4 regions of the Brevibacillus sp. HD3.3A genome follow, and region 1 is predicted to be linked to each of the others. Evidence: riboswitches for the same ligand, from Rfam matches in the RefSeq annotation. Region 1 holds a riboswitch; each other region holds the start of a gene.
The links. A riboswitch is a leader RNA that binds a small molecule or an ion and turns the genes downstream of it on or off. The one in region 1 is predicted to bind cobalamin.

Region 1 (2,198 bases):
TCACACAATTGCTTCAGGGCGTCCTTCATCATCAGTGCGCGCGGGTCGATCTTTTTCATGTACACGCGGTGCCCGAAGCCCATGATCCGCGCCTTGTTGGCCAGCTTGGACTCCAGCAAAGCTTCAAACTCCTTGACCGAGCCTGCCTCAAGCAGCATGTGCATCACCGCTTCGTTCGCGCCGCCGTGCAAGTTCCCTTTCAAGGAAGCGACCGCCCCGGTCAACGCCCCGTACAAATCCGACATCGTCGAGGCAATGACGCGTGCCGTAAACGTCGAATTAGGCATCTCATGCTCGCTGTACAAAACAAGCGAACGGTCGAAAATGGCTTCTTCAAAGTCGGACGGGATTTTGCCCGTGATCATGTACAGGAAATTCGCACTGTACGACAGCTCCGGCAGCGGCGCGATCAGCGCTTCCTTTTGAATCACGCGGTAGCTGTTGGCGACGATGTTCGGCACTTTGCCCAGCAGCTTGTAAGCCCGCTCCTTGTTGGCTTGCGCCGTGCAGTTGTCCAGTTGGCTGTCGTATCCGGCAAGCGCAGAAAGCCCGGTGCGCAAGCCGTCCATCGGATGCGTTTTTTCCGGCAGCAGCTTGAGCATGTCGAATACTTGGTTCGGTATGTCGTACTCGGCTTTCAGCTTTTCTTCCACTTCGCGCTTTTGCTGTTCGTTCGGCAACGATTCTTCCAGCAAAAGATGGACGATATCCAAGTAACGATGCGCTTTGGACAGCTCGATCAAATCGTACCCTTTGATGACGATTTCCCCTTGCTTCGTATCCAAAAAGGAAATGCTCGTTTCCGCAGCGACCACACCTTCCAGACCTGGAAAAAACTTTTCTTCAGCTCCCATTCTCTTCATCCTCCGCCCCGATTAAGTTGACCTTTAGACGTTGATAAGCCTTGTCGAGATTGTGCAAAAGCTTTTCTTGATCTGCCTGATTTTCTGCTCGCCTGATGACCTCTGCTTTTAATTTCGCGTAATGCGCTTTGATCGCGCTCGGGTTCTCTATCGTCAAGTTGTTCATAATGCACGCCTGAAAATCGTTGGTGAAATACTCCACCGTTCCAAACAAAAAATCACTCATCCGTCACGTACCCTCCTGAAAATCCGCACAAAAAAACAACTTCCGCAGAAGTTGTTAAGAGGCGAATGAATACCGAAATAAGCATGCTGATTGTGAAAATCAAAAACACGCCTATCCATCTCGCACTTAACACCCCCTATCCTCGTAGGTATTGATGTTGCGCTCAAACAGGCAGGTCTCCTGGCTTATGATCATCGCTTTTCGAACCTTCCCATTTTCGGCTGGCGAAAACAGTGGTATCTTCGAATCGCTCCCAATTACAGTTGCGGGACAGCGTCGGATTCGAACCGAACTTCCCTTTTAAGCAGATAAAAGTGTTGAATTTATCTGCACCTGTTTGTACACGTATGAAGTTTGCTCTCAATATATCAGTTATTTTGAAAATTAACAATTCTTTTCTTTGCTAAATATTGGATATTTCAGCCATAGAAAAAGCCAGCCCATCTACTGACAGGCTGGCATCATGGCCGAGCGGATTACCCGATGATCTTCGTTTTCTTCGCATTTTCCATCGATTTTTGAATCAGCCCGCTCAGCGGTCGTTTCAAGGCCAGCGCAATAAACAGACTGATGCCGATGAAGCCGCACAGCATGAGAATATCCCGAATCGCCGTCTCCCAGAGGACGCCCCCGACCCCTTCACGCAACAAACTGATCGCGTAGGTGAACGGCATAAACGGATTGAGTGCCTGGAAAAAAGGCGCCGTCATGCTGATCGGGAACGTGCCCCCGGAGCTGGAAAACTGGAAGACCATGAAAATGATCGCGATACCCTTGCCGACATTGCCGAATACCGACAACAGCGTATACGTGATCGTCACGAACACCATACTGACGAGCATCGCGAAAAGGACAAACGGAACTTTGTCCGCCACATACGCTTCCAAAATGTAAAAGTCACCGAGCGTAATACACAGTGCCTGGAACAGCCCGATTGTCACGAATGTGCCCAGACGGCCAAGGTACAGCTGGTACGGCTTGTAGCGTCCGTCCGGGTTCTCCGGGTCTGGTTTGAGCAAAGAAATCAGCAAGGTCGCTCCTACCCATAGCGACAATACTCCGTAAAAAGGCGACATTGCCGAACCGTAGTTGGGAATCGGATATTTGCG
Region 2 (2,198 bases), 3.0 Mb from region 1:
AAACGCATCTTCCAAAAGCTTGAGTACAGGCATGACGCCTTTGGCTGCGCCCTCGACGCCTTTGATCGGCTCTCCCCGCCCGCGAAGCTTGGACAGATTGACCGCTACGCCGCCGCCGATTTTCGAGAGCTGCATGCAAGTTCCGAGCACGTAGTTGATCGAGTTCAGGGAGTCGTCCATTTCCAGCAAGAAGCAGGAGACCATTTCCCCGCGGCGGCTTTTCCCTGCATTGAGGAATGTCGGTGTAGCCGGCTGGAGACGCTGTTCCATCATGGAAACAGTCAGGCGCTTCGCAAGCTCGAAGTCTCCGCGGCCGAGCGAGAGAGCAACAATCGCTACCCGATCCGGGTACTGCTCCAAATACGTGGACTTGTCGTCCGTTTTCAGAGCGTAGTCTTTGTAAAACTTGGAGATGGCCATGTACGACGCGAATTGAAAACCAGTGTCATGCGCCAGTCGGAAAACTTCGTCGACCTGTTCAACGGTGTAGTCCTCATACACATTTTCATAAAAATCATGCTGGATCAAATAGTCCATCCGCTCTTTGACACTGTTGAAGGTCATGGTCTTCGCCTGCACTTCCTCCATGAAGACGGCGACTGCCTCTCTGTCTTTTTCCAATTGGTAAAACCCGTCGTTTCCACGCTGCATTAGTTGGTTGTTCAATTCAATGTGCCGCAATTGCTGCCACCCCACTCGTAAATTGTTCCACGTCACGGCCGGTACCGGACAATTCAAACTTGGAAATCACCGGAACGCCATACTGGATCGCGATTGTATCTGCGCTTTTGGCAAAGCTGGTGCCCCAGTTGCGATTGCCGCTGGCAGACACTCCGCGCAAATAGACATGATTTCGCTTCAGGAAACGGTCCACCTTCTCTGGCACCTGCCCGAAGCCTGTCGTGTACGTCACCAGGATGAACGGCTCGTCTAGCACCATCTCCGGATCGATTTCCACGCGCGGCAGATCGATTTTGTTTACGAATCGTCTCACGTTTCCTGTTTTTGAATCAAAAGCGATTATCATGTCCCTCATCCTTTACTGCAATTGTATACTTTTTAGCCAAAGTAAAAGCGCATTCGACGCCAAAATGTCGAATGCGCATGATGATTCCCATCGTATCCATTCAGCATGACAAACGAATGGAGCGCTCGAACACTTCCCTATCTTCCGTAGGTTACACAGTGCTTGCAGTCAGGCAGGTCTCCTGGCTTGGGGTCATTGCTCCATTTGGCCTTCCCGATTGGCTCAATCAGTGGCGATCACAAGCAAATGGAACTCTCTCATCACAGTGGCGGGACCGCGTCGGAATCTCACCGACTTCCCTATTAAGTCTACCAAATATAGCGTGGTAAACACCTGTCCGCATCAATATGTAGTTGGTAAAACTTACTTTACCTCAATATATCGTAGGAGTCAAGCTTGGCATGTTCAATTTTCGTAGTGATAATCTCTCTCATTTCTCTATTGCCAATCTCTGGTTTTCGTCCATATAATAGGTTTCGTGTACATAAAAGTTGACGCCTACGGACGAATGGAGAGTGACCCATGATGGACAGTACGACTTACGAGGCAGTAGCGATTCCCCGTTCCCAAACGAGAAAAATAACATACAACGATCGTACGTTCCACCTATTTGTGAGCACGCCAGACACAGCCCCGCCGCCAACAGGCTTTCCTGTCATCTATTTGCTGGACGCCAACTCGGTTTTCGGCACGATGACCGAAGCCATTCGCCTGCAATGCCGCGCTCCTGAAAAAACAGGCGTGCAACCAGCCATCGTCGTCGGCATCGGCTATCCGACGGAAGCGCCTTTCCATCCGTCCCGCTACTACGACTTCACGCATGTCGTTCCGCAAGACGAGCTGCCCGCTCATCCGCGCGGCGGAGAATGGCCGGAAATGGGCGGCGCCGAAAGGTTTCTTTCGTTTATCGAGAAAACGGTGAAGCCTGCTATCGAAAAAGATTTTCCTATCGATCGTACCCGCCAGACGATCTTCGGTCATTCTCTCGGCGGCTTGCTGGTGCTGCACGCCCTGTTGACGCGGCCGCACGAGTACCAATGCTATATCGCCGGCAGCCCGTCCATTCACTGGAACGAAAGCGTCCTGCTCGAAGAAGAGCGGCGCTTGCCTGAACGGCTTACAGACGAGCTGAAAGTCAGAGCGCTCCTGACGATCGGGGAACTGGAGAACG
Region 3 (2,198 bases), 2.0 Mb from region 1:
TTCGCCCGGCCATGCGAACCATCATTTCAGCATTTACGATCCGGTTAGCCGCGGCATGTTCACAGGTGATACAGCGGGCGTTTTTTATCCGCAGCTCCAAAAAGACGGATTGCATTTCGTTTTGCCGTCCACGTCTCCAAATCAGTTCGATCCGCAGGCGATGCTTGCGTCTATCGAGCGTTTTCGCAAGCGCGAACTCCAGCGTATCTACTTCGGGCATTTTGGCATGACGGAAGAAGTGGAGGACGTCTATCGGCAAGTGGCAGAGTGGCTTCCCGTATTCGTGGCAGAAGGCGAGGCGGCCGTTTCCGCCGGGCTTGGCACGGAGCAATTGGGGGACAGGCTGTTCGCTCTTGTCAGCCAGCATCTGAAAGCGCGCGGCATTGCCGAGCAGCATGAAGTGATGAGCGTCCTGCGACTGGATTTGCAGGTGTGCGCGATGGGAATTATCGATTACTTGCACAAGCGCAAACAGTAATTTTCGTCGGTTAGGCAAAAGGCTAGTGGCTGCTGCAGGTTGACGGGTAGCCTGGGCCTGCGTTTTGGTGCAAAATGACGCATTCTTTTTTGGGCCAAGGAATGCTATGATGGTGGGTGAGTCTTAGCTTGCAGGCACAAACAACTGAATACAGCAAGCAGGTGCCTCGTCTGTCATGGGCGAGGTGAAAAGGGAAGCCGGTGCAAATCCGGCGCGGTCCCGCCACTGTAAAGCGGCTGTCGCAAGCCGCAAGCCAGGAGACCTGCCTGTTTGCATGATGTGCCTGCGCCTTCGCGGAAAGGTTCGGCCCGTTCAGGACTTTTTGGCGTGACCAGATCGTTCTGGCAAGTCGACCCTTTTGTTTCCCGCTGGAAGCGAAGGGGTTTTTCTATGCTAAGAATCAACCAGTTGCCCAGAAAGGAAGTTATACATATGAAACGTTCGTGGAAACTGCTCATGCCCATGGTCATTGCTGCAAGCTTGGTCGGCTGCACAGGCAATGGCAACACGCAAACAGCCCCTGCTCCAAAGACAGAGGCGCCACAGACAACACCACAGGAAACAACGGCCAAAGCGACTGTCTACCCGCTGACGGTCAAGGATTCGACGGGAAAAGAAGTGACCTTGCAAAAAGAGCCGCAGCGGATTGTCTCCACCTCTCCGGGTGAAACAGAGATTTTGTTCGCACTCGGCCTGAACGACCGGATCGTCGGGGTGTCCGACTACGACGATTATCCGGCAGAAGCTGCCACGAAGCCGAAAGTGGGCGGTGTCGTCAAGCCGAGCGAAGAGGCGATTCTCGCCCAGTCGCCTGATCTGGTCATCGGCGGAATCTCGATGGATGAGCCTGTCGCTGCGAAGCTGAAAACGTTGGGCATGCCTGTTTACGTGACTCACCCGCAAAAAATGGATGAGATATTTGACAACATTTTGGCGATGGGTGTCATTACAAACAGACAGGAGCAGGCGGAAAAAGTAGTCGCAAGCATGAAGCAGGACATCGCGCGCGTGCAGGAAGCGGTCAAAGCGGTGAAGCCGGAAGACAAGAAAAAAGTGTACCTGGAATTTTCGCCGGGCTGGACGGTGGGCAAAGGGGAATTTCTGGATGAGCTGATTTCACTGGCAGGCGCGACAAACATTGCCGCTGATACCCAAGGGTGGAACCCGATCAGCGAAGAAAAGATTTTAAAAAGCGATCCTGACGTCATTTTGTATGCAAAAGGCATTACGGACGACAAGACAGGGAAAAAGCTGGAGGACATCATTGCGAACCGCAACGGCTGGGACAAGATGAAGGCGATCCGCGACAAGCAGATTTTCGGGATGGAGCAAAATTTGCTTTCGCGCCCGGGACCGCGGATTACCCAAGGTTTGATCGAGGTAGCCAAAGCGATTTACCCTGATCTGGTGAAATAAAATGAAGAAGCAGTTGCTTTTATGGGGAGGGGCCAGCAGTCTGATCCTGCTGGCATCGGCGGTAGTCAGCATTTCGATGGGAGCGGCATCGCTTCCGCTTTCGCAAGTATGGCTGATCTTGTTGCATCAGCTCCCCGGCATGTCGGACTTGGTTGCCGTGACATGGCCGGATTCGTCCGAGCAAATCGTGATGAAAGTGCGTTTTCCCCGCGTCATCCTGGCGATTCTGGTAGGGGCTTGCCTGTCGCTTGCGGGCGCCGGATTTCAAGGGGTGCTGCGCAATCCGCTCGCAGACCCGTTTACG
Region 4 (2,198 bases), 600 kb from region 1:
CAGCCCGCGATCGCTGTCACCGATTGGACTCGCTCCGGGTATTTGGCGGCGATGGCCGTTGCTACGACAGCGCCGAGCGAGTAGCCTACGACATGAAAGTGCGTAAAGCCTTCCTGCATAACTGCCTGCACATTTTGCTCGACCAGATCGTCCAGCTCCAGCCGCTCGCGGTCGTCTTGCGTTTTGCCCGAGCCGCTGTAATTGGGGGTGATGACGGTAAAGTCAGGTGCCAGCGCCTTGCCGAGATTGCCCCACGTGCCTTCGTAACTGCCTCCTGTACCGTGGATCAACAGCACGGCAGGTCCGCTTCCTTCTACTGCATATGCGACGTTTATGGGACCAACCTGAACGAATTTTTCCATGAGGGCCTCCTTGAAATCGTGTTTTACAAAAGTGATCTTACCGAATACACTGTAAAAAAGTAAGTACGCACTTTTTCGTTGAATACTTACCAAAAGGGAAGTGAGAACCATGGGGAACCAACAGGTGATTTATCAAATAAACGGCAAACAGTTTCAGTGTCCGATCGAGCTGTCTGTTTCCATTCTTGCAGGAAGATGGAAAACGACGATTATTTGCCAACTGATGAACGGGAAAAAGCGGTACGGTGAGCTGAAGAAAAACATCATGGGCGTGAATCACAAAATGCTCGCGGAACAGCTGCGGGAGCTGGAAGAGGCGGGGATTGTGCTGCGGCATGTGTACCCGGTCGTTCCGCCAAAGGTGGAGTACGAGCTGACAGAGCGGGGAGAAGCACTGCGTCCCGTGATTGAATACTTGATCAAATGGGGAGAGCAGTTTGGCACGCCTGTGGCGGATGAAGTGGAGCCGACTGCCTAAAACTGCTGAAAGCACCGGGCCATAATCGCATACGACAACCATACGACCACCTGAGAACGGCGGATTTTTTTCGGGCGAAGGCAAAAGAGGGAAGGAAGCGGCCGATTTGTTTTTACGGTCCCCCCTCCCTATGAAAATAATGGTATAATCAGCCAAGAATAGCATGCAGCTAGGTGCCTTTGCGAGAGCAAGGGGTAACAGGGAATCGGGTGAAAATCCCGAGCGGTCCCGCCACTGTAATTGGTGAGTTCTCTTTCCAACATGTCACTCGGTATGGAGCATAACCATCGGGGAAGACGAAAGAGCGCGATGAGCCAAAAGCCAGGAGACCTACCTAGTTTGTCACACCCGTAATCCTTCGCGGAAAAGGTGAGGTGTAGGAAGAAGCTGCGACAGCTTGTGTCTATTTATTCATGATGTCGACTGATTACTTCTACACGTTTGCCTCGTCCGGCGGGACGGGGCTTTTCTATTGATCACAAAAAGATAGGGAGTGGAAACGATGCTGCAAAAGAACCGGAAAAGCTGGATCGGCAAAGCATGGCTGTTTGGCCTGCTCACGATTTTTTTGGTCGTGACTGGCTGCTCTGCTGCTTCACCGTCATCGTCAACGCCTGCGGAACAGAAAACTGAACAGGCGGTGCCGCAGGAAAAGCAGGAGCTTGCTTTTCAAGATTCCGCAGGGACTGCGATCACGGTAAAGCTGCCAGTAGAGCGGGTGGTCGTGCTCAATCGCAACACGGCAGAAGCGATCAAGCTGCTGGGAGCCGAGCAGTACGTGCTGGCTACAGGCGACACGACGGTCAAAAATAACCCGTACCTCGGATTTGACAGCAAGCCGGATGTGGGGGAAACGAAGCAGATCAATCTGGAGCAAATCATCAGCTTGAAGCCGCAAATCGTCTTCGCCTATACGAATCGCCCCGACAAGACGCTGGAGGAAAAGCTGGAGCCAGCCGGAATCAAAGTCGTGCGAATGAACAACTATTTGCCGGAACAGATGGATGAGGAGCTGAAGCTGCTCGGCAAAATTTTTGATAAATCGGACAAGGCAGACGAATTTCTCGCCTGGAAGCATTCGATTGAAAAGCTGTTAGCGGACCGGGTGGCGGGCATCAAGGAGGAAGACAAAAAACAGGTGCTTGCCTTGTCAGCCGGATTTCTCAATACGAACGGGGGCTACCGGATTTTCCCCAGCCAGTCGTTAGACGGGAAGCCAGGAGTAGGGGAAGGCTACGCGACGATTCTGGCTGGCGGGAAAGACGCTGCCGACTTGCAATGGAATCCGGCGGAGGCGTCGACTACGATCATGGTCGACGAGGAATATGTGCTCAAGCGCAACCCGGAGGTCATTACCC

Region 2: linked by a shared signal. The riboswitch ahead of nrdI (class Ib ribonucleoside-diphosphate reductase assembly flavoprotein NrdI) and the one ahead of HP435_RS27950 (hypothetical protein) in region 1 are both predicted to bind cobalamin.
Region 3: linked by a shared signal. The riboswitch ahead of HP435_RS18750 (ABC transporter substrate-binding protein) and the one ahead of HP435_RS27950 (hypothetical protein) in region 1 are both predicted to bind cobalamin.
Region 4: linked by a shared signal. The riboswitch ahead of HP435_RS25250 (ABC transporter substrate-binding protein) and the one ahead of HP435_RS27950 (hypothetical protein) in region 1 are both predicted to bind cobalamin.

The regions. Positions count from the first base shown of each region.
Region 1 covers NZ_CP085874.1:6,001,314-6,003,511, forward strand. Annotated here, with positions in the region: gene mmgD (citrate synthase) at 1-854, opposite strand, end outside; gene HP435_RS27950 (hypothetical protein) at 844-1,089, opposite strand; cobalamin riboswitch at 1,242-1,441, opposite strand; gene HP435_RS27955 (YhgE/Pip domain-containing protein) at 1,566-2,198, opposite strand, start outside.
Region 2 covers NZ_CP085874.1:2,877,543-2,879,740, reverse strand. Annotated here, with positions in the region: gene nrdE (class 1b ribonucleoside-diphosphate reductase subunit alpha) at 1-681, opposite strand, end outside; gene nrdI (class Ib ribonucleoside-diphosphate reductase assembly flavoprotein NrdI) at 668-1,027, opposite strand; cobalamin riboswitch at 1,181-1,379, opposite strand; gene HP435_RS14190 (alpha/beta hydrolase) at 1,553-2,198, shown strand, end outside.
Region 3 covers NZ_CP085874.1:4,048,588-4,050,785, reverse strand. Annotated here, with positions in the region: gene HP435_RS18755 (MBL fold metallo-hydrolase) at 1-478, shown strand, start outside; cobalamin riboswitch at 621-763, shown strand; gene HP435_RS18750 (ABC transporter substrate-binding protein) at 911-1,894, shown strand; gene HP435_RS18745 (FecCD family ABC transporter permease) at 1,896-2,198, shown strand, end outside.
Region 4 covers NZ_CP085874.1:5,397,823-5,400,020, reverse strand. Annotated here, with positions in the region: gene HP435_RS25260 (alpha/beta fold hydrolase) at 1-362, opposite strand, end outside; gene HP435_RS25255 (winged helix-turn-helix transcriptional regulator) at 472-840, shown strand; cobalamin riboswitch at 995-1,193, shown strand; gene HP435_RS25250 (ABC transporter substrate-binding protein) at 1,343-2,198, shown strand, end outside.